DNA from 2 places in the Halobacillus sp. ACCC02827 genome. Region 1 is predicted to be linked to the other one. Evidence: a T-box and tRNA genes for the amino acid it is inferred to sense, from the RefSeq annotation. Region 1 holds a T-box; the other holds one or more tRNA genes.
What was found. The T-box of region 1 lies ahead of QRD89_RS12550 (valine--tRNA ligase). A T-box ahead of a tRNA ligase gene usually reads a tRNA of that ligase, here a tRNA-Val.
Positions count from the first base shown of each region.

Region 1 (15,795 bases):
GGTGGTGAGGAAGAGCAGAAATATACCGATCGTTAAAACAAGCACCAGTTTCCAAGCGGTTTTCTTATGCACCATATCTATTCAACGCTCCTTGTCAGCCACTTATCAAATGAATCTTTTTTACCACCAAATTATATCTTATAAACCGACATTTGTCGCACTGTAACCTTAACAAATAAGCATAAAGCATCACAAAAACCAAAAAAACTGGACTCCCTCATAGAGGAAGCCCAGACGTTTTCAGTCACTTCTTCATTTTTGATTTAAAGTATGCTCTAACGTCCGAGATAAAGTATAAGGACCCCGTTATTAACAACACACTCTTATCATCCAACTGCTGCTCGGCGAGCCTCAACGCTTCCTGTAAGTTTTCCGCAGGAAGCGTCGGTTTAATTGGGGAGAGAGAAGCAAGGTCTTCTTCTTGCAAGGCTCTCGGAAAGTCAAAGCTGGTCACGACTGCGAAATCGACTACTTCTTTCAATTGATTCATCATCTTTATAACCGGCTTGTCTTCCAAAGCTGCATAAACGAGAACAACCGACCGTCCCCTGTAATGTTCTTTCACTGTATCCACGAGAGCCTTGGTCCCTTCTTCGTTATGAGCCCCGTCAATAATAGTAAGCGGCTGATTCCGGACCGTTTCGAAGCGTGCCGGCCATGTCGTTTGTTCCAATCCGCTCCTATAATGCCTGCGGTCGATGGCATCTCCGGCCTGCTTTAAACTCTCCATTGTCTGGAGGGCGACCGATGCGTTCTCCACCTGATGATGCCCTTTCATTCTACTGAGAAGAAGTTCCGATTCATACGCACCCGACCGGAATATAAATGTTTCCCCTTCCGGTGTACTTGCCTCATGTGTGACGTGAAAATGCGTAGTTAAAGAGAATAACGGTGCTTTTTGACTCGTTGCTTCTTCAAGGATGACTTCCATTGCCTCGGGCTGTTTAACTGCTGTCACGACCGGGACCTTCTGCTTGATGATCCCCGCCTTTTCACCAGCTATCTCCCTTACTGTCGAACCGAGGATATTCATATGGTCATGTCCGATATTTGTGATGACAGAAACGATGGGATGAAGAATATTCGTCGAATCATACCGTCCACCAAGTCCCGTTTCCACGACGGCATAATCGATCGGCTGCTCGTCAAAGTAGATCATCGCCATAGCAGTTATGATCTCAAACTCTGTCGGTTCTCCTAAAGGGGTTTCCTTCAAAGACTCAGCAAGCGGACGTATCCGATCCACAAGGCGTGCAATCACCGCATCAGAAACCGGCTCCCCGTTCAGGCTGATACGCTCATTGAATCTTTCGATATAAGGAGAAGTGAAGGTTCCCACCGTGTATCCCTGTGCTTGGAGGAGATTCCTCAGAAAGGAAACGGTCGAGCCTTTGCCGTTTGTACCGGCGACGTGAATCGCTTTAAAGCCCTTCTCCGGATGGCCGAGGCGTTCCATCATCCAATCCATGCGCTTCAAACCCGGCTTCACTTTGAACTTCTCTCTCGAATGAATCCAATCCAAAGCTTCTTGATAATTCATAGCTGTCTTCCCTACCTTCAAAAAGGGGAGCGTATTCCTAAAGAATACACTCCCTTTCCATTGTTTATGCTTTCAATTCCTTGATTCTCGCTTCGACTTTTGCACGTTTATCCAAATAGTCGGTTTCTTTCTTCCGTTCTTCTTCGACAACCTGTTCCGGCGCTTTTTTGACAAAACCTTCATTGGACAATTTCTTCTGGACGCGGGTGACTTCCTGATCCCACTTCTTCCATTCATTCTCCAAACGCTTGATCTCGTCCTCGATATTGATTAAACCTGCAAGCGGCAGATAAAGTTCCGCTCCGGTAACAACCGCTGACATGGCTTTTTCAGGTGCCTGAAGATCTGTCGAAATTTCAAGCTCGCTTGGATTACAGAAACGTTCCAGGTAGGCACGGTTCTTCTCAAGCTCATCAACGACAGCTTGATCTTTCGCCTGAATCATCAACTGAATTTCTTTAGACATCGGCGTATCCACTTCGGAGCGGATATTCCGCACGGATCGGATAATGGAAACGAGACGCTCCATTTCCGCCACTGCTCCTTCGTTATGGAAGTCATCCCGGACTACCGGCCAGGACGCCTGCGTGATGGACTCTCCTTGGTGCGGAAGATGCTGCCAAATTTCCTCTGTAATGAAAGGCATGAACGGATGAAGCATACGCATCGTCTGATCAAGCGTGTAAGCTAGGATCGAACGGGTCGTATGAATTCTCGCCTCGTCTTCTCCGTATAACGGCAGCTTCGCCATTTCAATGTACCAGTCACAGAAGTCATCCCAGATGAAGTTATACAGGTGACGTCCTGCTTCCCCGAACTCATACTTATCGATGTTCGTCGTCACCTGCTCAATCGTCTGATTCAAACGAGTCAGAATCCACTGATCGGCAACGGATTTCTTCCCGGACAAATCAATGTCCTCAAACGTTAAATCTCCCATATTCATGAGCGCAAAGCGGGAGGCGTTCCAAATCTTGTTGGCGAAGTTCCACGTTGATTCCACCTTCTCCCAGTGGAAGCGCAGATCCTGCCCCGGAGAAGAGCCGGTAGATAGGAAGTAACGCAGCGAATCCGCGCCATACTTCTCAATGACATCCATCGGATCGACACCGTTTCCGAGGGACTTACTCATTTTCCGTCCATCAGCATCACGGACAAGACCGTGGATAAGAACGTCGTCAAACGGACGCTTCCCTGTGAATTCAAGCGACTGGAAGATCATCCGGCTTACCCAGAATCCGATGATGTCATAACCGGTAACAAGAACGTTCGTCGGGAAGTAGCGCTTATAATCTTCACTGTCCTCATCCGGCCAGCCCATTGTGGAAAACGGCCACAGAGCGGAAGAGAACCATGTATCGAGGACATCTTCTTCCTGCTTCCAATTTTCCTCATCTGCCGGTGCTTCTTTGCCGACATACACTTCCCCGGTTTCTTTATGGTACCAGGCTGGAATGCGGTGTCCCCACCACAATTGACGGGAAATACACCAGTCACGCGTATTTTCCATCCAGTGCAGGTACGGCTTCTCGAATCGTTCCGGCACGAATGCTACTCGATCGTCTCCTTTTTGAAGATCGACGGACGCTTCTGCGAGAGGCTTCATGTCAACGAACCACTGGGTGGAAAGATACGGTTCAACTACTGCTCCGCTCCGTTCCGAATGGCCGACAGAATGCATGTGCTCTTCAATCTCAAAGAGAACGCCGGATTCCTGAAGGTCCTTGACAATCTGCTTCCGGCACTCGAAACGATCCATCCCTTGATACTTACCGGCGTTGTCATTCATTGTTCCGTCTTCATTCATGACAAGAATGCGTTCAAGGTTATGGCGGTTGCCGATTTCAAAATCATTTGGATCGTGGGCCGGTGTGATTTTCACCGCTCCTGATCCGAATTCCATATCGACATAATCGTCTCCGACAATTTCAATTTCCCTTCCAACGATAGGAAGGATCGCTTTTTTGCCGATCAAATGTTTGTAACGATCATCTTCCGGATGAACGGCAATGGCTGTGTCTCCAAGCATGGTTTCCGGGCGTGTCGTTGCGATTTCAATCGAACCTTCTTCGCCCTTCAGCGGATAACGCATATGATAGAACGCGCCCTGGACATCTTTATATTCCACTTCAATATCGGAAAGAGCTGTCTGTGTCGCAGGGTCCCAGTTGATGATGTACTCCCCGCGGTAAATGAGACCTTTCTCATAAAGCTTGACGAATACTTCCTTAACCGCTTTTGAAAGACCTTCATCCAAAGTGAAACGCTCTCTTGAATAGTCCAAACCGAGGCCGAGTTTCTCCCACTGGGCGCGAATGAATTTTGCATATTCATGCTTCCACTCCCAGGACTTTTCCAGGAACTTCTCCCGTCCTAAATCATGACGATTGATTCCTTCTTCCCGAAGTTTGGCATCGACTTTCGCCTGTGTCGCAATGCCCGCGTGATCCATTCCCGGCAGCCAAAGGACGTCATATCCCTGCATCCGCTTCACACGGCTTAAAATATCCTGCAATGTCGTATCCCACGCATGGCCAAGGTGCAGTTTCCCTGTGACGTTCGGCGGCGGGATGACAATAGTATAAGGCTCCTTCTCTTTATCTCCTGTTGCTTCAAAAAACTTGCCGTCCACCCAGTACTGATACCGGTCTTTTTCAATTGCTGCCGGATCGTACTTTGTCGGCATCGAAAGATCTTGTTGATCCATTCCGATCTTCCTCCTTCTATTCTCTTTGTATAAAATAAAAACCCCTCCGTCCAAAAAAGGACGGAGGGGATTCATTCCGTGGTACCACCTTCATTTACAGGAAAACAACATACTCTTCCTGTACACTCGACTGACATAACGGCTTCTAACCGGCTTCTCCTACTCTTTGGTTCAAAGAAGCTGCATCAAGGGCGACCTTCCATCAACAGGGTTCCTGGAAAACTCTCACCGAATGTTTTCCTCTCTTTAGGAATTGTTCATGTACTCTTCCCTATCTAAGCATTTCACGTATAAAGGTTATATAACATATTGTATATAGAAAACAATGCTTTAGTCAACCTGTAACAAAAAAAATGAGCGTCCGCCCATTCCATGATGGGAAAACGCTCAAAAAAAGTATGGAGGTGTTCCTCTTCAGCCGCTTATATAGGTACCGTCTGCCGATCTGGTGCAGAAACTGGCTGTATGTTCTCGAGAAATGCTTACTGCCGATCGTCATCTTTCAAACCATCCGAATGATCATTTTCCCGACGACGTTCGATATTTTCCTGTTTGGTTTTTTATTGGGGCTTTTTCTTGCTTTCAAATACAAATGGATTTAGCTCGGAATATATACAATTTGACCCGGAGACACATCCTCTGTATGTTCATTCACCCGCTCCAGCTGTTTCACCGTTACACCATACTTCTCAGCGATTGACGAAAGTGTCTCCTCTTCTTGTGCAATATACATCTTCATTTGTGTGTACGTATCTTCCCTATTCGGAAATAGGTGTTTGAAAATCTGTTTAATTCCGTCCATTCCGCCCGGCGCTTTTTGTTCCTGTTCTTCCGAAGAAGACGTCTGCGATTCTTCCACACTGACCTCTACTTCCTCCCAATCGACGATCGTCTCCATCGAAGGCTCGGCCTCGTCACCTGCAGGTGGTGTTTCCGATGCCGGAGCTGTATGACCGAAAAATTCCGGGAAGCTCTGTGACTTTTTGTACGTCCACCGTCCATCACTGGATGAACTCGGTTTATCATCCACCGATTCCTGTTGCTGGTCGAACTGAAAAACAGGAGCTTCGCGTTCCGGGAAAATCGGAATATCCTGGGCTTTATCTTCAGGGAAATTGACCGGCCCAACCCTTGCAGATTCGTCAAAGGATTCTGCATTCGCAGCCCCTTTATCCTTTTCTTCGATGCCGTTGATATTAATGTGGGCATGCAGGCGAAGCTGACGTGTGGCTGGTAGTTCATAATCGAAACTTTCAATATCGATGAGAACATCCTCTAAATTCGATACTCTCTCTAATGGTACCGTTATTTCTACCGGGAATTGGTGACGGAATTCATACGCATCCCCTTCGACCGGCGCGACATGATCCATAATCCTCACCGAGTTCGTGAATGCTGCATCCTCGGGATCCCCCGTGTTTCCTGTCGGGATATATTCTCCCGCAAGTTCCACCGTCCCCTTCAACCGGACGACATCTCCCAGCTCTTCAATGGATATCTCAGGTTCTAAGGAGATACCAATCAGCTCTCGTACTCCCTGTCCCTCCTTGAACCAAATCGATTCATCTAAATAAAAGGAAAATACATTTTGTTTGTTCTGCAATGTCAGGTCCCCTCCCTAAGGTAATAAACACGATTCTCTTTTATCACCATATGCGACAGGAGCAGATATATACATAAGAGCTGAAAAGCAGAAAAAGGCCCAACAGCTGAAAAACTCCAGCCTCCAACGAATGCGGTTAATCAGGAGACTCCCAGTACGCTCCTCTTGACCAGCACTTTTTCCACAAAAACAAAAGCGTACGGGAAGGACCCGTACGCTTTTGTATAATAGTCACTTAAGACCGGCGAATACTTTTTCTGCGGCCTGTATCGTTTTCTCGATATCCTCATCCGTATGCTTCGTCGATAAGAACATTCCTTCAAACTGCGAAGGCGGGAGATAAATTCCTTCTTGGACCATCCCCTGAAAATATTTCTTAAACAATGCTAAATCCGACCGGTTGGCCGTTTCGAAATTAGTGACCGGCTCGTTCGTAAAGAAGAATCCAACCATGGATCCCGCTCGATTAACCGTCAATGGAACGCCGTGCGTTTCCGCTGCATGAAGAAAACCTTCCACCAATCGGTCTACTTTGTGGTTAATAGAAGTATAGGATTCTTCCGTCAGAGCGGAAAGCGTCTCAAATCCGGCCGTCATAGCAAGCGGGTTCCCGGAAAGTGTTCCGGCCTGATAAATATCACCAACTGGAGCGACACGCTCCATGATTTCCCGCTTTCCACCGTAAGCCCCCACAGGAAGGCCTCCTCCGATCACTTTACCGAGGGTGGTCATGTCAGGAGTGACGTCGAAGTGCCCTTGGGCGCTGTGATAACCAACACGGAACCCTGTCATCACTTCGTCAAAGATAAGAACCGTGCCGTTGGCTTCTGTCAACTGACGCAGAGATTTAAGGAATGCTTCCGTCGGCGGTACGACACCCATATTCCCGGATACCGGTTCGATGATGACGGCAGCGAGATCTTCTCCGTATTGTTCGAAAACGTAACGAACGCTTTCCAAATCGTTATAGGGGACCGTAATCGTATTCTGAGCAATCGACTCCGGAACTCCCGGGGAATCAGGCAGACCGAGCGTAGCAACACCGGAACCTGCTTTGATAAGCAGGGAATCCCCGTGTCCGTGATAATTCCCTTCAAATTTAAGAATTTTATCACGGCCGGTATAGCCTCTGGCTACACGCAGCGCGCTCATCGTCGCTTCTGTACCGGAGTTCACCATCCGAAGCATTTCAATGGATGGTACACGTTCAATGACAAGCTCCGCAAGCTTGTTCTCCATTCTGGTAGGTGCCCCGAAGCTTGTCCCGTGTGCCGTCACCTTCGTTAAGGCTTCCGTCACTTTAGGGTCTGCATGGCCAAGAATGAGCGGACCGAAACTAAGTACGTAATCGATATATTCATTTCCATCGATATCCACAAGTTTCGACCCTTCCCCTCTTTCCATAAAAATCGGGTCCATATCTACGGATTTGAACGCACGGACAGGGGAGTTGACCCCGCCGGGCATCAAATCTACTGCTTTATCGTACGCCTGCTTTGATTGATCAAAATTCCTCATAATCTGCACCCTTTCTTCTATTCTTTTATTGGTTCAGCCACTTCGCTGCATCTTTGGCAAAATAGGTGATGATCAGATCCGCACCTGCGCGTTTCATGGACAACAGCTTCTCCATAACGATCTCCTGCTCTTTAACCCAGCCGTTCTGGGCAGCTGCTTTGATCATGGAATATTCCCCGCTGACATTGTAGGCGACCAGCGGAAGACGGAAACGATCTTTCACTTCTCTCATAATATCCAAGTAAGCAAGAGCCGGCTTGACGATGAGGAAGTCTGCTCCCTCTTCTACATCAGATTCCGCTTCACGCAGCGCTTCCAAACGGTTGGCAGGATCCATCTGATACGCCCGACGGTCGCCGAATTGTGGTGTGCTGTGAGCGGCGTCACGGAAAGGACCATAGAAGGCAGATGCATATTTAACAGCATAGGACATCACAGGAATGTGATGGAAACCAGCTTCATCCAGACCCGCACGGATGGCAGCGACAAACCCGTCCATCATATTGGAAGGTGCGATAATATCCGCTCCGGCTTCCGCCTGTGTCACTGCGGTTTGCGTAAGGTACTTCAACGATTCGTCATTGATTATTTCCCCGTCGCGAACAACGCCGCAGTGGCCGTGGTCGGTATATTGACAGAGACAGGTATCCGCGATGACCGTGAGCTCCGGCACCTCTTCCTTGATTTGACGGATTGCCTGCTGGACGATTCCATGCTCATGGAAAGCCTGTGTTCCGACCTCATCTTTCTCCTTCGGTACGCCGAACACGATGACCGACCGGATACCCAGATTCACGAGTTCCTGCATCTCTTCCGTAAGGTAATCTAGAGAGACCTGGTGGACACCAGGCATGGAAGCCACTGGATTTTTGATGTTTTCTCCTTCCACAACGAAAATCGGATAGATCAGATCATCCGTACTGAGCTTCGTTTCACGCACGAGCGCTCTCATAGAGTCTGTGCGGCGCAGACGACGGTGTCGTTTAAATGTTGTTTCTTTCATAATTATCGTTTCCCTTCGCTAGAAAAGTACTGAACGATGCGTTCAATCATGGATTCAATGGTGTAATTCTCTGGTATACAGATATTTGTAAAACCGAAGCGCGCTGCCGCATCTGCTGTTGTTGGGCCGATGCAGAAACAGGGAAGCTTCCGTCCTTTATTTTCCGAATCACTGACAGCAGTATGAAAGGCCTTGACGGTAGAGGGGCTGGTAAAAGTCAAAGCATCAAGGCGCCCCTCCTCAAGCCAAGCCGCTATATGCCGCTTGTGATCGTCCACTAGTAGCGTATCATACACGGTCATCGAATGAAAAAACACCTGCTCAGCTTTGAAATATGCAGGGAGAACATCTCTCGATAAATTACCTCTTATGTACAAAATTTTTCCCGGTTCCGGAAAAGCTTCGAGAAATTCTCCTCCCATTACTTCCGCACGGTATTCCGTTGGAACGAAATCGGCCTTGTACCCGAATTGTTTCAGCTGCTGCTCCGTCTTCTTCCCGACGATTGCAAACCTGAGTTCCGGAGGGACCGTCCTTCCGTGCTTTCTCAAAAGCTCGAAAAAAAACTTCACGCCATTAGAGCTCGTCATAAAAACCCAAGAATAGTCGTGAAGTTCATGCAGAAGGTGGGAACTGCTTTTTGTATCTTTCAATTGGAAGGTAAGAAGAGGGGCATGATAAGCCACTCCCCCCTGCTTTTCAATGTGCTTGATGAAACGCTGCGCCTGGGATTTTCCTCTTGTAACGAGGATGCCTTTCCCTTCCAGCGGTTTCATTACTGCTCATACTCCTCTTTCGCTTTATCAACGATTTCCTGAGCACCCCTGTCCTTCAAGCGCGCAGCAGCTTCCGCTCCTACAGACACGGGATCAGTTCCCGAAACCGTTTCATGAAGGATCGTCGTGCCGTCAGGGCTTCCCACGAGAGCAGTCAGTACGATTTCGTCTGCTTTTCTATAAGCATAACCCCCAATAGGTACTTGGCAGCCCCCGTTTAAATCATGAAGAAATTTACGTTCCGCTGTGACGGTGGACGAGGTATATTCATGATTCAGCTTCATCAAATAGTCTCTCAGCTCCTTGTCATCCTCCCGGCATTGGATGGCCAGCGCCCCCTGACCGACGGCAGGTACACAAACATCCGGCTCTAAGTATTCGGTGACCACATCGTCATCCCACCCCATCCGCTTTAAGCCTGCGGCTGCGAGAATGATGGCATCGTAATCCTCTTCGTGAAGTTTTTTTAAGCGGGTATCGATATTTCCCCGGATCCATTTGATTTCCAAATCAGGACGGACGGCTTTGATTTGGGAACCGCGTCGCAGACTGCTTGTCCCAACGACCGCTCCTGTCGGCAGGTCCTTCAGAGCAACATTTCCGACAGAAACGAAGGCGTCGCGGTGGTCTTCCCTAATCGGAACGGACGCTACGACAAGCCCTTCCGCGACAACAGCCGGCATGTCTTTCATACTGTGGACGGCCATATCGATGTCTCCGTCATACATGGCCTGTTCGATTTCTTTAATGAACAGCCCTTTTCCTCCCACTTTGGAAAGCGTAACATCCAGGACTCGATCCCCTTTAGTTGAAATCCTTTTGATTTCAAACTCATAACCCGGATCGATTTGTTTCAATTGTTCAATCACCCATTCCGTCTGGGTGATCGCTAATTTACTTTTACGTGAACCAATGACGATTTTTCGCACAAGACAGCCTCCTCATAACTAGAAATGAAAATTAGATAAAGAACCGAACAGAAAGAAATTAATTAAAAGAAATAGAAAAGCGGCGGTATTGAAGATCGAAATCACTCGTCCCTGATACCCCTTTACGACTCTTAAGAACAAATAGACGATATAGACACTCAGCACAAGGAAAGATCCGAGCGTCTTCGAATCATACCAGTAGAAGACATCAGGGGAGACATACCCCCAAACCACCCCGAGAATAATGGCGATCAAAAGGAGCGGTACTCCGAGTATAACAGCCACATAAGAGAACTGATCCAATTTCGTCAAATCACCGAGTCGGAAAAGCTTCGCATTCCATTTCTTTCTTTTCAGCAGACGGTATTGAAGTAAATACATCATGGAAAAAATAAAGGATAATGTGAAGAACCCATAGGATATGATGGCAAGACTGATGTGAATGACGAGCAGTTCATTGACAAGCCCGACCCCGTTGTTTCCAAGAACACTCTGTGCCCGTGTGGAAAGGTGAATGATCATAATGAGAAATCCTACTACATTCGTGAAAAACACGAGAAAGTCCATCCGGAACAGCCGGTTGATTATCAAAGAGAACGTCACAAGAATCCAGGTGTAGAAATACAGTCCATCGTACACTGTCATAATAGGGAAGTTGTCCTTGATCAGAATCTGTGCCAACAGGAAAAAGGTTTGCAAACCCCAGACCATACTAAGTAACCAGAAGGCGATGCGGTTCGCCCTCCGGTTCGTCTGTACAAAATCGATGAAATATCCGATGAGACTAAGCCCGTACAAGAAAAGGATGAGTTCATAAACCCATTTGAATTCTAGCATTGGATGTCCACCTTAAGATTTAACCATGGAGCTTAAAAATGCGATCGGGTTTGCCGTTTCCGGATGATGCTTCACCGTTGTGTTATTCTTTTTTTCCTGTTTTTCTACCTCTTTTTCCACTTGTTCTTCTATACCGAATATCTGCGTGAACAAGCGTAGAGAATCCTCTGCATCAGGCTTGGCGGCAATCTCCTTGGCCTGAGAAATCGGTTCTTTCAGCATTTGGTTGATAATGCTCTTCGTATGCTTGTTCAACACTTTCCGTTCCCGATCTGTCAATTCCGGCATCTTCCGTTCTATACTCTTCATCGTTTCTGCCTGAATATCCAGAGCCTTCGTCCGTAGTGCTGAAATGACCGGTACAACTCCGATCGTTTGCAGCCATTCTTTAAACTCGACGATTTCTGCTTCCACCATCAGTTCGATCTCTTCAGCCGCCTGTTTCCTTAATGCAAGGTTGGCGTCAACGATTCCCTGCAGGTCATCAATATCATACAGGAACACACTCTCCAACGACTCCATAGCAGGATCAAGATCCCGTGGTACAGCGATATCCACGAAAAACAACGGCTTCCCTTTCCTCTGCTTGTGGATCGGCTCCATCTGATTCCTGGTGATGACGTATTCTGTTGCACCAGTAGAGCTGATAACGATATCCGCATCTGTCAGTACTTCCTCCAACTGATCCATCGTCTTCGCTTCCCCGTTAAACTGGTCGGCGACCGCCTCTGCTTTGGATAGTGTTCTGTTCAACACAGACACCTTACGAGCACCGGAACCGTGAAGATTCTTAGCAGCCAGTTCCCCCATCTTGCCGGCACCAAGAATAACGATATGTTTATGAACAAGGTCCCCGAAAATCTTTCTAGCCAGCTCTACGGCCGCATAGCTGACTGAGACAGCGTTTTCACCGATCTCTGTCTCTTTATGCGCCTTCTTCGCCATTGTAACGGCCTGTTTAAATAATTGATTAAAGATCGTCCCTGTTGAACCTGCCTCTTGAGCACGCAGGAAAGCCTGCTTCATTTGACCGAGAATCTGTGTTTCACCGAGCACCATCGAATCCAGTCCTGCGGTAACCCTGAGCAGATGCTCGACCGCCCCGTCCGTTTCGTAAATGGAAAGAAACGGTGAAAATTCGTCTTTATCGATTCGGAACCAATCAGCAAGGAATTGCTTAATATAATAACGCCCTGTATGGAGCTGATCCACCACGGCATAGATTTCCGTCCGGTTACACGTTGAAATAATAACATTCTCCAACACACTTTTTTGTGTGTTGAGCTGTGTCATCGCTTCTTCCAGCCGATCCTCCGAAAAAGTAAGCTTCTCTCGAATTTCCACAGGGGCTGTTCTATAATTAAGACCGATAGCTAAAATATGCATTTCATCTACCCCCATTAGCGTTCAAAACTTCTCACATATCCTGTATTATAGCACAAAACCTCGACGATTTTCCGCATCAAATATGAACAGATTTTGAATCTGCTGTGATACGATAAAAAAGTAGTCCATTTATAAAGTATGAGTATTACTTTAGAAATATTATAATTTATAACCCATTTGTAATATAGCAAAATAATATAGACAGTGCAAAGATCTTCGCTTATATTTTCAGCAAGGATGTGATTAATTTTGACGAAACAAAATTCTTTAATCGGGTTTCTATTCATCGGCTTTGGTGTTTATTTTTTACTACGCCACCTCAATATTCCCGAACTGATCCCTTTTTACTCATGGTCATCCCTGCTTGTCATCATCGGTATCGCCCTGCTCTTACATAGTTATGTGGCAAAAGACTATTCCAACCTGTTCACAGGAGCATTAGTGACAGGACTTGGGGTTCACTTCACCCTTCAGGCGCATACCAGCTTCTGGATCGATCACTGGGCGGTGTACCTATGGATCATCGGGATTTCCTTTCTCCTTTATTACTCTAAAACGAAGCGCGGATTGATCCCGGCAATCGTCTGCATCACCATTGGTCTCTTTGCTGTTTTCACACCGGGAACTCCTGCCTGGTCTCTCTGGGTCCAAAGGATTGTTAATGTTCTGGAAAGATTCTGGCCGGTAGTGCTGATTGCATACGGAATGTACGTCATCAGAAAAAAATAAATGAAAGGCGCGGGATCACAGCCCCGCGCCTTTGTTCATAGTATGGAACTTAAAAATGCCTGCGTACGTTCCTCTTTAGGCGATTCAAAAATCTCTGCAGGTGTTCCTGATTCTACGATTTTCCCGTCATGCATATAGACGACCCGATCGGCCACTTCCCGGGCAAATCCCATTTCATGCGTCACAACCACCATGGTCATTCCTTCCTGTGCCAATGCCTTCATAGTCTGCAGCACTTCACCGACAAGCTCCGGATCCAGCGCGGAGGTAGGTTCATCAAAAAGCATGATCTCCGGCTTCATAGCGAGTGCCCGTGCTATAGCCACCCGCTGCTTCTGCCCTCCGGACAAACGGGACGGATAATCCTCCGCTTTCTCAGAAAGGCCGACCTTCTCCAAAAGCTCCAATCCTACCTGCTTGGCTTCTGCTTTCGGCATCCCTTTCACTTGAATCGGTGCTTCTATAACGTTACCGAGTACTGTCTTATGGGGAAACAGATTAAAGTGTTGAAATACCATCCCCACCTGCTGCCTGACTTTGTTCAAATCTTCTTTCTTCGGATCAATCTGCTTTCCTTTAATGAATAATTCCCCATCATTTTTCATCTCCAGGAAGTTTAAACATCGGAGCAGTGTACTCTTTCCTGATCCGCTCGCCCCGATCAGCACGACTACTTCCCTTTCCTTCACATGAAAATCTATATCCTTCAGAACATGATTGTCCCCGAATGATTTATTTAATTTCTCCACTTGAATCATATGTTCCGTCATTCAACATCCTCCTCTATCAATCACTGACCGCCAATTTTTTCTCAATCAAACTGACCAGCATCGTCAGAATGAAGACGAGAATTAAGTACCATACCGCACTTACGAGCAGCCACGTCATATAGTCAAACGTGTTCGCCCCTTCTGTCGTGGCAACGGCGAATATTTCCGAAACCCCGATGAATGCGGCCAATGATGAGTCTTTCAACCCAATGATAAACTGATTTCCAAGCGGAGGCAATGCACGACGGAGGGCTTGCGGCAAAATAATTCGTCTCATCGTTAACACGCCGCTCATTCCAAGGGAACGTCCAGCTTCCGTCTGCCCTTTCCCGATCGATTGGATAGCACCCCGGAATATTTCTGCTATGTATGCACCATTATGGAAAGCGAGACCGAGCGCAACCGACCAGAAACCGCTGATCATCCATATTTCCGTCAACCCATAGTAGAATACAAAGATTTGTACGATAAGCGGAGTACCGCGAACAATATAAATATAGATGTTTGCGATCCACTCAAGTACTTTAACGCCTGAAATTTTCATAAATGCAAACAATAATCCGATAAAGACCGCAATGAAGATGGAGACAGCCGTCAAAGCAAGCGTCATCTGCGCTGCTTCAAAGAACATGCCTCTGCTTTCCAACAATGATTCCCAAAAATTCACGTCATCCACTCCTATTCACGAGGTAAAAAAGAGTACGCTTACGCGCACTCTTTTGCCCCTTCGCTCTTTAACCGGGACCTCACTCAGGGGCTGTTGTAATATCTTCCCCGAAGTATTCCTCACTGATTTCCGTAAGGGTTCCATTTTCTCGAAGCGTCTCCAGTGCTGCATTGATTTCTTCCAACAACGCCTCGTTCTCTTTCGAAACGGCGACGGCTTGCTCACTACGTTCAATCAACTCTTTCGCTTCAATATCGAGTCCTTCACCCTGGGCCTCTTTTCCCGTAAGGAAATCCGTGATGACCGCATCATGTCTGCCTTTAGCTAAGGATTGAAGAGCAACGACATCACTGTCATACGTTTTGATATTATCGGTTACTTCCTCTGCGAAAGGAGCATAAGTAGATCCTTTGGAAACAGCGACCTCCATCCCCTCCAGGTCTTGAAGCGTCTCTACATCACTATCCGGTCGTGTGAACACTTGAGCTCCGGAGTAATAGTAAGGAGTGGAGAAGCTGACTTCCTGCTGCCGTTCCTCCGTAATGGTGTGACTGGCGACAGCTGCGTCGAAACGTCCGGTTTTCACACCTTCCACAATGCTTGCAAACTTTTGCTTCTGTGGGCTTGGTTCTAAGCCCAGCTCCTCTGCGATTGCATTGGCGACGTCAATATCAAATCCTGATAATTCCCCGCCCTCCGTCATACTGAACGGACGGAATTCACCGGAGGCTGCAAAGGTGAACTTCCCATCCTCAACTAATTCAAATTCGCTGCCTGCTTCAGAATCTCCCCCGGAATCCCCGGATGATTCTTCCTCTTCTTCTCCGCCTCCGCAAGCGGTTAGTACTAAAACAAGCAGGACACTGAATAAAAGCAATCCCCAACGTTTCTGCATTTACCTGACTCCCCTTCCGACTCGAACATAGTATAAATCATTGCGGTAAATTAAAGTATATAGAAAAAACAGACTTTTCCCAAAATTTATAAAACGGGAAAGAATGGCAATTTCTAGTCCCTGCACCTATATAAGGACCAAATACCTAATCACACCTAGGAATACGCTCATATCCTTCCCTATCCTGTTAAATACACAAAAAAGCCCGCTCCATAAGATGGAGCGGGCTACTTCCCTTAACTGTTTAAGTGAGAAAGCATAATCCTCCAAGCGACGTCTTTTCCTTCGCCTGTTTCCGAAGAGAATGGAATAAGAGCGTCCTCTTCTTTCATTCCAAGCACTTCACGGATAAGCTTGAACTGCTTCGTTCTTTGACCTTTTTTAATTTTGTCCAACTTCGTCGCGACCACCATGACCGGCAGGCCGAAATGTTTC
Region 1 is NZ_CP128168.1:2,352,078-2,367,872, forward strand. It holds gene QRD89_RS12540 (VanW family protein) at 1-75, opposite strand, end outside; gene QRD89_RS12545 (bifunctional folylpolyglutamate synthase/dihydrofolate synthase) at 245-1,540, opposite strand; gene QRD89_RS12550 (valine--tRNA ligase) at 1,605-4,247, opposite strand; T-box leader at 4,301-4,534, opposite strand; gene QRD89_RS19275 (YszA family small membrane protein) at 4,646-4,849, shown strand; gene spoVID (stage VI sporulation protein D) at 4,846-5,850, opposite strand; gene hemL (glutamate-1-semialdehyde 2,1-aminomutase) at 6,082-7,368, opposite strand; gene hemB (porphobilinogen synthase) at 7,394-8,371, opposite strand; gene QRD89_RS12570 (uroporphyrinogen-III synthase) at 8,374-9,147, opposite strand; gene hemC (hydroxymethylbilane synthase) at 9,147-10,076, opposite strand; gene QRD89_RS12580 (cytochrome c biogenesis protein) at 10,095-10,913, opposite strand; gene hemA (glutamyl-tRNA reductase) at 10,926-12,299, opposite strand; gene QRD89_RS12590 (LiaI-LiaF-like domain-containing protein) at 12,549-13,028, shown strand; gene QRD89_RS12595 (amino acid ABC transporter ATP-binding protein) at 13,064-13,798, opposite strand; gene QRD89_RS12600 (amino acid ABC transporter permease) at 13,815-14,429, opposite strand; gene QRD89_RS12605 (transporter substrate-binding domain-containing protein) at 14,545-15,360, opposite strand; gene yihA (ribosome biogenesis GTP-binding protein YihA/YsxC) at 15,597-15,795, opposite strand, start outside.

Region 2 (15,795 bases), 1.2 Mb from region 1:
AAGAAATGGAGAAGTTGATCATTGAAATCGCCAAAACACCATTCCAAGTGGTGGAGTACCCTCTCCTGGAAGTAACGATCCGTCCGCACGGAGGCGGAGAAGAAGATCGCTACCTTGCTTTGAATGAGTGTACCATCAAGACGGCAGAAGGATCTGTGGTCATGGATATCGAGATCAAAGGCGATCATTTTGAAACGTTCCGTGGAGATGGTCTTTGTGTATCGACTCCTTCCGGTAGTACGGCTTATAACAAAGCATTGGGAGGAGCCATCCTTCATCCGTCGCTGGAAGCCTTCCAGATTGCAGAAATGGCATCCATCAACAACCGTGTCTTCCGGACGATCGGCTCGCCGTTGATTCTGCCGAGCCATCACACCTGCATGTTCAAGCCGAAGAACGACCGGAGCTTCCTTTTCACGCTCGATCATATTTCCCGTACGTACAAAGATGTGAAATCGATTCAGTTCCGTGTAGCAGAAGAGAAGGTTCGCTTCGCCCGCTTCCGTCCGTTCCCGTTCTGGAAAAGGGTTCACGATTCCTTTGTCGCAGATGAGCATGAGCAGTAATATCAAAAAGAAGTGGGACATCGACCCGTCCGACGCGGGACGATCGGTAAGGGACTTCCTGCGGGGGAAGGGCAGATTCTCCCGTCAGCTTCTTAAGCGGGTCCGCATGAACGGACATATCTTCATCGATGAAAAAGAAGCAGAAATGTGGCAGCCTTTGAAAGGCGCCTCGACGCTCACGGTCGTGTTCCCTGCAGAAGAACGGGGAGCAATTGAGCCGGTGGAAGGTCCGCTTGCTATCCTTTATGAAGATGAGGATATTCTTGTATTGGATAAACCGTCCGGCATTGCCGTCGTTCCTCCTTACAAAAAGGAACCGTCCATTGCCAGTCATCTGATTGCTTATTATGAGGAAATCGGTCACCCATGCACCGTCCATATTGTCACGAGACTCGACACCTACACATCGGGGCTGATGCTGGTCGCGAAACATGCATACAGTCACATGCTGCTGACGAGAAAGGCTAAACTGGTGGACCGCTTTTATCAAGCATTGGTGGAAGGCCTACCGGAACCGGAAAAGGGGTTAATCGACGCACCTATTGAGAGAGCGGACGATTCCATCATCCGAAGAACGGTTGACCCGGAAGGGAAGCCTTCACAAACGATGTATGATGTGCTGGAGACGGGTGGCAGGGTGTCCAAAGTTGCCTTTCAGCTGTTGACGGGAAGAACGCATCAAATTCGTGTCCATATGGCACATATCGGGCATCCGCTGGTCGGTGATACTCTTTATGGGGCGCGACAAGCAGATAAGCTGGCAGGGCAGGCGCTTCACTGCTATCATCTGAAGTTGCAGCACCCTTGGACAGGAGAGTCTATGAGCTTCGATTCTAAAGCCCCTTCTATATGGAGCAGTTACATGAAAGAAAAATAAAAATCCGAACGACCCTTTGCATGCCTTACAGGAAGAAAGCAAAGTCGTTCGGATTTTTTAATAGCTGAATTTCTCTTCCATGAACGGCATAGACGAAGGGATACGGACGATCGTTTCCTCCGGAAGTTGAAAGGCCGTCAAGTCCCCGCCGAAAACACAGCCGGTGTCGATGTTTACGGTTTGATTGACAAATCGCGGCTCACGGACCGGGGTATGACCGTAGACGATCCAGCGGTCTCCGTGATATTCCTGAGCCCAGTCCCGCCTTACCGGCCTTCCGTCTGGAAGCTTTTCTCCCGTAATGTCGCCATATAAGACGAATGTCTCTATTCGTTTGCTTTTTCGACCGATATCTTCTTCCCGGATACCGGCGTGGGCCACTACTGCATGTGCATCTTTTAGTATCAGGTGGAGCGGTGCCTGCTCATATAATTGTTTGAACCGATGTTTAATCTCCTTCTGTTCTTCCTTCGGCAGGCTGCGGTATTCTGCTGTCGTTGTTTCCAGTCCGTGTTTCTCCTGAACACCGTTACCAAGAAAAAAACGGTAGAGCTTGTTGCAATGATTGCCTGGTACATAGAGGGCTTTCTCCTGTTCGACAAGCTCCGTTACGAGACGGATGCAGCCGATCGAATCAGGTCCCCGATCGGTTATGTCACCGACGAATACGGGTATGCGTCCTTCTGGATGTACCGGTATTCCGGAATGCCAGCCATACCCGAGCTCTGCAAACAACTGCTTCAGTTCGTCGAGACATCCGTGAACATCTCCAATGATATCGTAGGCCATTCAAATTCGTCCCTTCTGCTATATATCGCTCCTATTTTTCCCATCCTAATCAATTGTAAACCTTTTCTCCAGCCGCCATTCAGTATTTCGCTCCCATCCTGAGCAGGCTTCTGTTACACTACGATTATGCAGGATTTTGGTCGAAGCAAAAAGAAAAATGACAAAAAAATGACTTCCGTTGACAAAAGGGCTTTACGCCATTAAGATTAAACGGTCAAAAATGAAATAGACGCCGGGGAGGGTTGCTTATGGAACACTTAGATGACCAAGAACGCCAGCAGGTCTGGGCGAATATCAAAGATGCGCTGTTCAATGATCATATCGATCAGTTCCGGGCGGAGTTCTTGGAACTACATCCATATGATCAAGCAAGGATATTCGAAGGCAGGGACGAAGACGTTCGTCTGCAGATTTATACGTACCTGTCACCGGAAGAAGTAGCGGATTTTATGGAACATATTGATTATGAAGAGATTGAACCGTTTTTCTCCGAAATGGATCCGACCTTCGCCGCCCAGGTCTTTGCAGAAATGTCCGCCGATGATGCAGTCGACATCTTTAATGAATTGGATAAGGACAAAGTGGCAAGCTTCTTGACGATCATGGACGAAGAAGCTGCGGATGAAATCAAGGACCTGCTTCATTATGAAGAAAAAACAGCCGGGTCGATCATGACGACGGAATATGTCGTGGTCAATGCGACCATGACCATCAAAGAAGCGATGGTCCATTTAAGAACCGAAGCACCTGACGCCGAGACGATTTACTATACGTATGTCATTGATGAGGATAAGCGTCTTGCAGGAGTTATCTCCTTAAGGGATTTGATTATTTCGGAAGAAGACTGGCTGATTGCCGACGTGATGAATGAACGGGTGGTATCGGTCTCAGTGGGAGATGATCAGGAAGAAGTGGCACGGATGGTCCGTGACTACGATTTCCTGGCCCTGCCGGTCGTGGACTTCCAGGACCATCTGCTCGGAATCATCACCGTCGATGATATTATGGACGTCATGGAAGAAGAGGCGAGTGATGACTATTCTAAATTCGCCGCCATTTCTGATGTTGACAGTCCGGATGATAATGCCTTTTCCTCAGCGAAGAAACGGCTGCCATGGCTGATCATTCTGCTTTTCCTCGGCAGTTTGACCGCCAGTCTGATCGGTCGTTTTGAAGAAACGTTGGATAAAGTCGCCATTTTAGCGATCTTCATTCCCCTGATTGCAGGAATGGGGGGGAATACCGGCACACAGGCGCTTGCCGTCGCCGTTCGCGGTATTGCAACTGGTGAATTTGAAAAACAGGGAAAAATCAAAATGATGATGCGCGAAGCGGGAACGGGTTTAATCAGCGGGATTGTCTGCGGTGTTCTCATGATGTTGATTGTATATATATGGCAGGGGAACTTTTTCCTGGGTGTCCTCGTTGGACTGTCCATTCTATTGACGCTGATTGTGGCTACGTTGGCTGGTTCGCTTGTACCGCTGATCATGCACCGCCTGAACGTCGATCCGGCAGTTGCTTCCGGCCCGTTCATTACGACGCTGAACGACTTAATTTCCATTCTTATTTATTTCGGAATGGCCACCGCCTTCATGAACCTGCTTATTTAAGCAGATACGTAAAGAATGGGGAAATGAAAACATGAAGGAATAGGCAGTATAGAAGAAAGAAGATGATAAATATAAAAAATCATCAACTAGGAATAGTTGGAGAGGGGGGTACGTATGGAACATGGTGCTTCAGTAACTTCGCTCGTTATTGTCATTATCGCCGCATTCCTTACACCAATTTTACTACACCGATTTAAATTAACGATGATACCGGTGGTAGTAGCTGAAATTATCGTCGGCTTGATCATTGGTCAAAGTGGATTTGACCTCGTTGATCAGGGGAGCTGGCTTGAAATACTCTCGACGCTTGGGTTCATCTTCCTGATGTTCTTAAGCGGTCTGGAGATTGATTTTTCGATTTTCGCAAGAAAGAAAAAGAAAGCAAAACCGGAAAACCAAAATACTGGTGCTCCGAACCCGGTCTGGGTGGCGACGCTTGTATTCCTGGGGATCTTCGTCATATCCCTGGCCTTGTCGTTCGCCTTCGTATGGGCCGGCTTCATCGATAATGCCTTCTTAATGACGTTGATTATTTCAACGATATCCCTTGGTGTCGTCGTTCCTACTTTGAAAGATGCCCAAATGATGAAGACAACGATCGGACAGACGATTCTGTTGATAGCCGTCATTGCAGACCTGGTGACGATGATTCTCCTTGCGGTATTTGTCTCCATTTATGGAGAGAGCGGAGGAAATACGTGGCTCTTGTTGATTCTGTTCGCAGCCGGTGTGCTTTTCTATTACATTGGCAAGAAGTTCCGTCATCAGTCCTATGTAGAAACGATGACCAAAGGGACGATTCAGATCGATACCCGTGCGGTCTTCACGCTGATCCTTCTGCTTGTAGCCCTGTCGGAACAGGTAGGGGCAGAAAACATCCTCGGTGCGTTCCTTGCCGGGACGTTAGTATCTCTATTGTCTCCAAACCCGGAAATGGTCAAGCGGCTGGACAGCTTCGGTTACGGTTTCCTTATTCCGATCTTCTTCGTAATGGTCGGTGTGGAAATCGATATTTGGAGCTTGTTTACAGATACGAGAGTGCTTCTTTTAATACCGCTCTTGTTCTTGGCCTTGCTCGTCTCCAAGGTCGTACCTGCCCTGCTTCTCAGCAAGTGGTATGACATGAAGACCGTATTCGGTTCGGGATTCATCCTCACTTCGACGCTTTCCCTTGTCATCGCTGCAGCGGCGATCGGGAAGCGTGAAGGAATGATCGATGATCAGATGGAAGGCGCGCTTATTCTCGTCGCCGTCTTGACATGCCTGATCGGACCGATTCTCTTCAAGAAAATCTACGGCAGATTTGAAGAGGAAGACCACAAAACGGTCGTTTCTTTCGTCGGTTCCAACCGGATGACGCTGCCGGTCGTGAGAGAGCTTGACGTCAACGCGTATGAAACGCACCTCTATCATATGAAAATGGATAAGATCGATGACCGGATTACGAGGCAGTGCTTCGATATCAAGGAGCTCGATGACTATGATGTCGAGCAGATGAAGGAAATCGGAGTATTCGATGTCGATCTTCTCGTCGCATCGACAGGGGATGAAGAGCGGAACGCCAAGATTGCCCGCTTTGCGAAAGAGCAGGGAGTCGAGCGCGTCATCGCAAGAATCGAATCCACCGACCTCGCTCAGGAAATGAAGGACTTGAACGTAAGTGTGTTCTCTGTATTCCTGTCGACGAAAGCCTTGCTTAAAGCCATGATTGAAGCGCCGAATGTCCTGGATATCCTTACAACTCAGGAGAACGCGTTGTATCAGATCAATATGAATAATTCCATTTATAACGGCACTCACCTCCGTGAGTTTCCTTTCACCGGGGACGTTATTATGGTTCGTATCTTCCGAGGAAAAGATTCCATCGTCCCTCATGGAGATACCGAACTGAAAATGGGTGACCGCCTGATTGTCACCGGTTCCCATGAATATGTAGAAGAATTAAAAGCAGAATTAGAATACTGTGAATGGTGCTGAGAAGAAGCCTCCCAATGATTGGGAGGCTCTTTTTTGTACATTGTCATATGTAAGCCTTTCCGTTAAAATAGGAGCAGGTACTAATATCAAATGCTAATTTAGGAGGATTTAACGGATGAATTTTTCTTTGGAAAATCGTACGTACGTCGTCATGGGTGTCGCTAACAAGCGGAGCATCGCCTGGGGAATAGCAAGGTCGCTGCATGCGGCAGGAGCACGTCTCATTTTCACCGTAGCATCCGAGCGTTTCAAGAAAGCTGTGCAAGACCTTGCTGATACATTGGAAGGCGGACCGGAATCCCTTGTATATGAGTGTGATGTAACGGACGATGAAGCGATCATCCAGACATTTGAACAAATCGGACAAGATGTAGGCGTCATCCACGGACTTGCGCACTGTATCGCTTTCGCCAACAGGGAAGAGCTGAAGAATGAGTATTTGAACACAAGCAGGGACGGTTTCCTGACGGCCCATAACATCAGCTCCTATTCCTTAACGGCTGTTGCACGGGCAGCCCAACCGTTGATGAAGGAGGGCGGCAGCATCCTTACGATGACATATCTCGGCGGAGAACAGGTCGTGAAGAACTACAACGTCATGGGTGTAGCCAAAGCTAGTCTGGATGCGAGCGTGAAGTACCTGGCCAATGATTTAGGCAAACACAACATTCGCGTCAATGCCATTTCGGCAGGTCCGATCCGTACTTTGTCCGCCAAAGGTGTCGGGGACTTCAATCAGATTCTTCAGGTCATTGAAGTACGTGCTCCGCTCCGCCGTCCTGTGACGCAGGAGGAAGTGGGGGATACCGGGTATTACCTCATGAGTGATTTGTCCCGCGGAGTGACCGGAGAAATTATTCACGTTGATGGCGGCTTCAGTACCGTCGCCTACTGAAAATCCAATTAATCATAGGAAAAACGCCTTTCTCTAATCAGGAAGGCGTTTTTTTGATGGAAAGGTTTTGTCATAATGCAGGAAAAGTGAACATGAAAGGGAACTTGGGCATATACATAGAATGATGATCGAATGGAAAAGGAGAGATCCCTATGGCCGAAGAGAAACGCCTTGCACAGCAGCCTATGCTTTATATTGTACAGCCAAAATTGAAGCCGGCGGAAGTTCCGATGCAAACGAGCTTCCGGACGCAGCGGAAGTCGGTGGACGCGAGTGTGCCATCAGCGGAACCGGCAGCGAAAGAAACATCGGCTCAAGAGAAAGAGACAAGGATGCGCCGTCAACAAGCACCGCATGTGGAAGAATTGTCGAAGCTGAAGAAGGAGGAGGAACAAGCGCCCGACGATCCTCCTGCCAGTAAAGCGGGACAGGAAGAGAAGCGGACGCCTACGTCGCGGGAACGAAGGCAGGGGTTCCATGAGTTGTCCCTGGAAGAGAAAGTGAACTATTTCTTCAAGCTTTCTCCCCACGTGCCGAAGATGAAGTGTGAAGTGAAAACAGCGGAAGAGCAGTACAAAGGCTACATCACCGATTATCAGGATGGTGTGGTGCATATGAAAGTGTTCCAGCGGCCGTTCGAGCGGACGGTTCCCTTTGCGGACATTACGGACATCCGTCTTCTCGGTTTCTAAATGCATAAAAAACCGCGCTTTGTGGGCGCGGTTTTTGTTTTATAGTGTGGCTGCTGCCGGCAGACAAGTTACGTGGCAGAAGCAGTTCAAATCAACCGTGATGCAGATTCCGGAAGCGCGCAGGTTGCGGCAGCTTTGGTCTGCTGGAGATTTAGGATCGCAGTCGTGTTTTCCACGGAAGTCCTCGTCTCCACTCTCTTCGTCATCCCCGCGGTGCCAACGGTCGGCGAATAGAAGTTCGAGGATTGCACATCCGTCATTGTCTACGGATTTAACGCGGAAGAAGAAGCTTCCTCTTACGTCACAGCCTTCTCCGCTTCGCTTAGAACCGTATCCTTTGAAAGGTTTGCATCCATCTTTGCAGTATAGGATGACAGGAACCGTATCGAATCCGGAACCTCCGCCCGTGTCACCTAGAAGATCAGCGATTGACTGCTCACAGCTTGTTGTGCAATCATGCATCACATCGTTCTGTGCATCGACGATATCTTTAAGAATATCGATTACACAAGAGCCTGAATCGTAATTTTTACCACAGCTCATTATTATTTTCCCCTTTCCATACGCATTGACGTATCGTCTTTACTACAATATGTCGGTGCGCTTTGTCGGTGTGGGCATTTGACCCTTTTCAACAAAACGGCAAGTTTTTTTCCATGGATGGGCAGACGACTATACCCAATCAGGGCAAACACCATAGATTAACAGTGAATTCGAATAAGGAGTGAATGGAATGTCTGAAAAGAAAAAGGTCATCCATGTGAAGGATCTTATCATTAAAGCAGATAACGTCATCATCGAACCACAGCACCATCGTCCTGACCACCACGGTCAAAAGGACAGAGACGATTTCGTCGATCCATTTTTCGGGGGACGCCGGCATAGAGAAGAGGCTGCAGAAGAAAGCAGCTCCAGAGAAAAACACCATAAAAAAGAAGATGATGAATCTTCAGATCGCCGCGGAGGATTCCGCTGGTTCTGATCCGTTTCGGTTTGTCGGCCACTACCAAAAGCGTAGTGGCTTTTTCTTCATGGAGAGGATGAAGGTATATGTTAAGTGTGTTTGAATTTCTGTTGATCGGTCTGGCCAGCTTCCGTTTGACCCGTTTGTTGGTCGCGGACTATATCTTTGAATGGCTCCGGAAACCGTTTATGGAAACAAAAATCGTCAAGAATGAAGAGGGAATCGAGGAAGAGTGGATTGAACCGAAAGGGTTTATCGGGGAAGGTCTCAGCTGCCAGTGGTGTGTCGGTGTCTGGTCCTCGCTGCTAATGCTTCTCTTCTATATGATTGTTCCTTACGGAGAATGGCTCATCTGGCTGTTAGCCGTCGCCGGGATCCAGTCGATGTTGTACCTGTGGACCGATCGGCTGTGAGTGAGGAAAAAAAGGATAAGACGTTATTTGATGTATTGCAGGAAATAAATATGGAAACGTCGAAAAACTATGGCATCATCCGTCAACCGGAGAAGAAATTCGGCCAGTGGGAGAAGGACTTCCAAGCCTGGGAGGGGCGCTTCGATAAGCGGATGACGGACATGGAAGCTTTCCTGAATAAGCAAATAGGAAAAATGGAAGGGTTCTTTGAGTGAGTAGCATAGGCGGAATGCGGGTATAGAAAGAAAAGGAGGGAGCAGGATGGGATATATTCTGCCGGTCCATTTCTATCAGTATCAGGATTATCAGGAACGGGTCGTGGAAGCACACCGGACTTCATATGGCATAGAGAAGGTTTTTCAGGCGGACCTCGCATCAAAGCTCCGACACGGTGATCATCCGGAGGTAGAAAAGCAGAAGTATGAACCGCTCTCAACGCTATACACATCCGGCCGCTTTCATGCATCCGAGCAGCCGTCTCCGAAGAAAGTGGAGAATGTTTTCTCGGAAATGACAGGAAAAGGACGCCGTTTCAGCGAAGAAGTATGAAAACGCTGAAAGGGTGGAGGACGTGTCATTTACTGCGATGAACGACCATTGTTTCTACTGGAAAGGTTCCGTCAATATCGGCTATGTAAATAAAGGGGAGAGTGGCCTGCTTATAGACGCGGGACTCGACCGCTCTTCTATAAAAAAGGTGCTCAAGGAGATCAGGAAAAGGGATCTTCCATTGACGCACCTTTTTATTACGCACGCACACGCGGATCATTACGGAGGCGCATCGTATGTGCAGGAACAGTATGATGTCCATACGATGGCTGCTCCGCTTGAAGAGGCTGTCTTACGCTATCCGCAGCTGGAGCCGCTCTATTTGTCCGGTGGCAACGATCCGGTTCCAGAGCTCAACAATAAGTTTCTGCAGGGGCCGCCAGTTCGGATAGACGATGTGGTAGGTGCAGGGAAATTTCCAATAGGGGAGATGGAAGGGGAGGCGTTTTTTCTTCCGGGCCACAGCTATCATCAGCTCGGTATTAAAGTGGAAGGAGTGTTATATGCGGCCGACAGCTATTTCGGCATCGATACCTTACATAAGCACAAAATCCCTTATTTAACAGATGCACATGCTGCTTTGGAGAGTCTTCGGCAGCTTCGGGATATTCCATGTGAAGGATCCCTTCCGGGGCACGGGGAGTATGAAACAGATCATACGGCTGTAATCGATGCAAATATCGCCTATCATGAAGGAATTCTCCATTGGCTGCATCGATTTATCAGAGGCCGTGACGGAGTATCACAGGAAGAGGTGCTCACGGCGATGTGCAGCCGGTACGAAGTGGAAACGAAGGGGCTTTCCCAGTTTCTTTTATATCGGACGGCCGTCACGGCCTATTTGATCGGATTGAAAAAAGCGGGCCTCATCGAGGACCGCGTGGAGGGGAACCGCTGGATGTTCCACTCTGCTTCACATGCTGAGAATATATAACTGTTTGTCGCCGTCTGTATATTCGGCATACATGATTTCCTTGGGCTCGTTGTAATTCTGTGCCTTCAGCTGCCGCTCGAGCCAGGCTTCGTCAAAACCAGCTTCCAGCAGATTGTCCCAAATGATCTCACCGTCGCTGATGATGGTCCTCGGCAGCGGCACCTCTTCCGGTGTCAGTTTCATATCGTCCCTCGTCACGTTCTGAAACTGCGATGCTTTCAAAACAGACATCGTACCGTCCGTTTCCAAAAGAGCATACTGGACTTCCTTCATGGAAAACACGTCTTTCGAACGAAGCAGGTGTTGGAGCTGGTCGAGATCGAGTTTGTTTTTCTTCAACTGCTCTCTGTCGATTTTTCCTTTGTAGATGATCAGGGAGGGCATACCTTCAAGCAGTTTCCTTGTCCCTTTGAACTTCTCCGTGATGATTTCCGTCGTATAGATAAGAATGCTCCATAAGAGGATGGCATACCCGATATCAAGGACGCCGACTTCCGGATCATAGAGAGCATTACCGACCAGCTCCCCTAGGACAAGAGCCGCGATGAAGTCGAACGCCGTAATCTGTGTAATTTGGGATTTACCGAGTACTTTTGTCATGATGAAGAGGGCGACAAAGCCGAACAGTGTTTCTATTGTGATGTTTATATAATCCATATTGTCACGATCCCTTATAACTTCTTATACGCTCCATTGTAGTCAAAAAAATGTATGCTTAAACAGAAGTAGAAGGCAAAAGAAAAGCCGCCGGGAAAGGCGGCTTTTTCTAGCTTAGTTTTTTGACCATGGTCACGTGCGGGATGCCGGCATCCATGAACTCCCCGGATATGGTGACATATCCTAACGATTCATAAAATTTCTCTGCCTGGGTCTGTGCATTCAATTTCGCTTTGTCATACGCGTATTCACGCGTCACGGCTTCCATTTCTTCGATCATCTTTCTGCCGTATGAACGGCCGCGCTGATCTTTCATGACACAGATTCGCTCGAGCTTCCCATACCCGTTCACGAAGCGGAGTCTGGACGCGGCGACTGGTTCTCCGCTCTCATATCCGACGAAATGAATCGCCGATTCTTCCAATTCGTCAATCTCCAATTCCTCCGGGACGTGCTGTTCCTCTACGAAAACCGTGCGCCTGACATAATAAGCATCCTGACGCTGGCTGTCTTTGGTGACTTTAACGATGTCCATCAAAGCAGATCACCCTTGGCCGAGGCGGAACGTTTCATAAACGCTCCATGCACCGTTTTCTAATTGATAAAGAAGCTGGAAGCGGTCCACTTCATCCTGAAGATCGAATTTAAGCATACGCAGGCTGCCGTATACATCAGAGAATTCCTCATCCGAAAGCTTCTGGGCGATCGTGATGTGCGGAACGAATTGATACGCACGCTCTTCCGGCATCTGGCCGGCATGTAGTTTATCGTTCAAAGCGAAGATCTCTTCGGATGGATCGATCTTCAAATAAATAGTATTGGTCACCGGTGAAAAAGAGCTGACTTTATAGACGCCGTAGGAGAAAGGCTGTGTTTCTTTAGCGATTTCCTTCAATTCAGGGATGATGGTGTTTTCAATTTCCGCCTCATCCGCTTCAAACGGCTCCTTCATCGTAATGTGCGGGGGAACAAGCGCATAATGGGGATCGTAACGCTTGCGGTAAGAATTCGCCACATCCTGTACTTTTTTCGATGGAAAAACTGCAATGCCGTATTTCATTAGGCTAACCCTCCTGATTCTTCCTTTATATGTTTCCATTATTCTTTCCCAAACATGTTCAACAAAGCACGTTCAAAATCCTGCTGCCAAGAGCCCCATGTATGATCTCCGTCCAATTCATGATACGTATAGCTGAGCGGCTGACGTTCAAGAAAGTCGCGGAGCTCGCGGTTCGGAGTAAGGAAATCCAGCGTGTCTCCGTCTGTCGTGACAACGGATGTTTCTTCCTTGCCGATCGTATGGTCGATCGTAAGCGCGGAGAAGTCGCGGGCAGACGCCAGTACCTCCATTACATGCTCATCCACATAAGGACTCTGTGCAATAACATTACCGAAAATATTCGGAAACTTGGCTGCCGTCATCAAGCCGAGCGTGCCGGCAAGCGAATCTCCGGCAAGCGTGCGTCCACGGCCCATATGGTAGCCGGGGAGCTCTTCATCAAGAAACGGAACGACTTCCCGAATGAGAAAATTCACATAATCGCCCTGACGTGAACCGTCCGGATGATACTTTTCACGGCGGTCGTACTTATCCTGATAATGGATGCCGATGAAAATCGTATTCTCTATCCGGTTGTCGCGGTGCAGCTTATCACTGAGTGTCGCCGCCCGTCCCATTTGGAAGTAGTCGTTTCCATCCTGCATGATACAGAAATGGTATTTATACAAGGAGGAGAAATTCTTCGGCTTGTACACCTTCAGCTTCATCGTCTCCTGTAAGTAGACACTTTCTATTTCATACTCTGTCATGGATCCTTCCCTACCCAAATTCCAGCCACCTCCTCACAACAGGGAAATTCACAAAAAATTTCCCTTCCTATATCCAATGTAAACGTGTTCTCACTTATTTTATCATACTATTGTGTAAAAAGTTGAATGGAAGAGAAAGGAGGATTTAATAGAGGAAAAGAAGGGAATTTACATTTTGTTAAAAATATTTTTAATATCCGTTGACATCTTTCTCGATCCATAGTATATTATTACTTGTCAGCAGGAAACGCCGACAAAATACTACATACGATTCCGTAGCTCAGCTGGGAGAGCGCCACCTTGACAGGGTGGAGGTCGTTGGTTCGAGCCCAATCGGAATCATCTTACAAAGTGCTGGGATGGCGCAGTTTCTCAAAAAGGAGAGGCTGCGTCATTTCTATTTATTTCAGTACCTGTGGCCGAGATTTTTTAATTACCCTTCCTTGCTCTTCGAAAAAACACTTACCATTCTTTGATTTCCATGCACTTACCTATGAAGAAGATAATCCATAACTTAATATACACAGTAAGATAAATAGAAACTCGGCAAAGAAGAGCATTCAGGCTCTTCTTTTCAGGATTACAAGCAGTTTTATAAGGATTAATACCAGCCACAAAAGCAAAATCCCGCCAGCCAGTGTTTCTATACCAGATAATTCATTAAAACTGATTTTTGGTATAAATATCGCAGCAATTACTATGCCTAAGAGGTCTGTTGCATTCAACCTTCTCTTGGTCATACCGGAGTAATTACCTTTGGTGTTCCTTTCTCTAATGTTTTCCAAATTTACACGCCCTCTGGTCGTTAAAGTAGTTGTACTTATATCGGGTATATTTTCAATTTGTTTAGTATGCTTTCCGCTTCCACATGTTCAGCAGTCACTTTTAAGTATTGATACTTGAAAGTGGATGATATTTATCATAAAATCTAACTAACGTTCGTTAGATTTTTTATTATAGGAGGATTTTAATAATGGCATGGTTCTATCTTGTTTTAGCTGGTCTGAGTGAAATAGGTTGGGCATTCGGATTGAAACTGTCAGAAGGTTTCACGAACATCCTTTACGTCATCCCGACAGTCATCTTAATCATTTTCAGTTTTTGGTGTTTCTCCAAATCGCTGTCCGTTTTACCGGTATCAACAGCGTATGCGATCTTCACAGGTATAGGAGCATTTGGTACGGGGGTATTGGGGATGTTGTTCCTCGAGGACAGCGTGAGCGTGTTGAAAGTATTGTTACTGGTAGTATTAATCAGCTGCATCATCGGTCTTAAGTTAGTTGGAGAACAACCGGAAGAAGAAGCGGAAAGGAGCGTTTAATATGAGTTGGTTTATTTTGATTATGGCAGGGTTGATGGAAGTTGGGGGCGTAATCTTCCTGAAATTATCGGAGGGGTTTTCCAAACTCAAGCCGACCTTGATTTTTATAATTTTCATGGCATCCAGTTTTCTTTTACTATCCTTATCCTTAAAGTCTATCCCAATAAGCGTCGGCTATGGGATATGGACTGGTGTGGGAGCTGCCGGGAGTGTTCTTTTAGGAATGTTCCTCTTTCATGAACAAAAAAATCCTAAAAAGATTGCACTCGTTATTGGTGTCATCTCCTGCATTGTAGGATTAAAATTTGTTTCTTAATTCATGGAGGAAGGGGGAGGGACATTGACAGATATCCTTATTTTCACAGTGGATCTATGCATCATCACGGTTGCCATCTCTATTTTAATATTAGTGATTCGTGCGATGAAAGGACCGTCGGAAGCTGATAAATCGGTAGCATTGGACGCTATTGGTATAAACATGATGGCGATGACCGGCCTTTTGGCCATTAAATTGTCTACTACCTGGCTGAGCGATGTCCTTTTACTGATAGGGATTTTGCTTTTTGTAGGAACAGTGGCCACAGCTAAGATTATCGAGAAACGAAATATTATTGAAAAATAAAGGAACTTATGACATAGTGAACTCTGATGAACGCTTGAAGTGCGTGTATGAAAAGGAGTTGTAAGCATGTCAAAAGGGGAAGAGACGAAGAAAAGAATACTTGATAATGCTTTAGTCACCTTTGCGGATAAAGGATATGAGCAAACCTCACTGAAGGACATTGCAGTAAAGTCGAATATAAAGGCGCCGTCTATATACGCTTATTTCTCCAGCAAGGACCATTTGTTTGAAGAAGTTGTTGAGTTAACGATGGCTAAGTATGTCGCATTCATTTCGGAGCAGTATCAGGAACTGTCCTCTTATGATATGGAAAAAAAGCTGTATCACCTGCTGATCGATCTGAATAAGTATTTCTATAATAATAGTATCGGGCTGTTTGTAAGAAGGTTCTTTATTATTCCTCCCGAACCATTCAAAGAGTTGATAAATAGTAAGTATCTGGAGATGGAGCATGCAATTAAGCACCTTCTTCATACCATTTTCAAAGAAGAAGATGGGAACGATACATTCGTAGATTTTGAAGTGATACTCACTTCCTATTTGTGTATATTGGATGGAACGTTAATCTATTTGATGAATTTCCCTTATGACGTGTATAGGAAACGGTTGGATGATTCCTGGGGTACTTTCTGGAATGGGATACAAAAATAAAGGACGACCTGCTTCAGCTCCAATCGGTCAAGAGAACAGGAATAAAATATAGTCCAAACCGTGGAATCGAGGCGCTTCTTTTAAAGACGTCTCGATTTTTATTTGTCATCTTATTGACAAACGCTTGAGGACGGCATATCCTTATACCTAGATAAACTATGCATAGTAATTCTAGGTATGAGGAGTGATGGACAAATGAAGGTCAACAAGGAGTTATTGAAAGGCAGCACCTCCATCCTCATCCTCAGCCTGCTCAATAACAGGCCCATGTACGGGTATGAATTGATCAGGGTGATGGAAGAGAAGTCGAACGGGGTATTTAGTCTGAAAGAAGGGACACTTTACCCACTGCTGCATTCCCTTGAAAAAAATAAAGTAATCGAGTCGTATTGGGGGCAGGGGGATACCGGGAGAAAGAGAAAGTATTATCGATTAACCGCAGAAGGCAGAGTGTTTATGGAAGAGA
Region 2 is NZ_CP128168.1:1,118,127-1,133,921, forward strand. It holds gene QRD89_RS05840 (NAD kinase) at 1-566, shown strand, start outside; gene QRD89_RS05845 (RluA family pseudouridine synthase) at 556-1,443, shown strand; gene prpE (bis(5'-nucleosyl)-tetraphosphatase PrpE) at 1,501-2,232, opposite strand; gene mgtE (magnesium transporter) at 2,481-3,845, shown strand; gene QRD89_RS05860 (monovalent cation:proton antiporter family protein) at 3,960-5,822, shown strand; gene fabI (enoyl-ACP reductase FabI) at 5,938-6,717, shown strand; gene QRD89_RS05870 (CotO family spore coat protein) at 6,870-7,409, shown strand; gene QRD89_RS05875 (CotY/CotZ family spore coat protein) at 7,449-7,952, opposite strand; gene QRD89_RS05880 (hypothetical protein) at 8,143-8,391, shown strand; gene QRD89_RS05885 (DUF1360 domain-containing protein) at 8,460-8,786, shown strand; gene QRD89_RS05890 (hypothetical protein) at 8,837-9,001, shown strand; gene QRD89_RS05895 (hypothetical protein) at 9,048-9,335, shown strand; gene QRD89_RS05900 (MBL fold metallo-hydrolase) at 9,358-10,269, shown strand; gene QRD89_RS05905 (DUF421 domain-containing protein) at 10,249-10,926, opposite strand; gene QRD89_RS05910 (GNAT family N-acetyltransferase) at 11,036-11,461, opposite strand; gene QRD89_RS05915 (YjcG family protein) at 11,471-11,986, opposite strand; gene QRD89_RS05920 (alpha/beta hydrolase) at 12,025-12,753, opposite strand; tRNA gene QRD89_RS05925 (tRNA-Val) at 13,005-13,077, shown strand; gene QRD89_RS05930 (DMT family transporter) at 13,709-14,056, shown strand; gene QRD89_RS05935 (DMT family transporter) at 14,058-14,372, shown strand; gene QRD89_RS05940 (monovalent cation/H+ antiporter complex subunit F) at 14,397-14,678, shown strand; gene QRD89_RS05945 (TetR/AcrR family transcriptional regulator) at 14,745-15,329, shown strand; gene QRD89_RS05950 (PadR family transcriptional regulator) at 15,525-15,795, shown strand, end outside.
Region 2: it encodes a tRNA-Val, which carries the amino acid that the T-box ahead of QRD89_RS12550 (valine--tRNA ligase) is inferred to sense. The anticodon was not compared.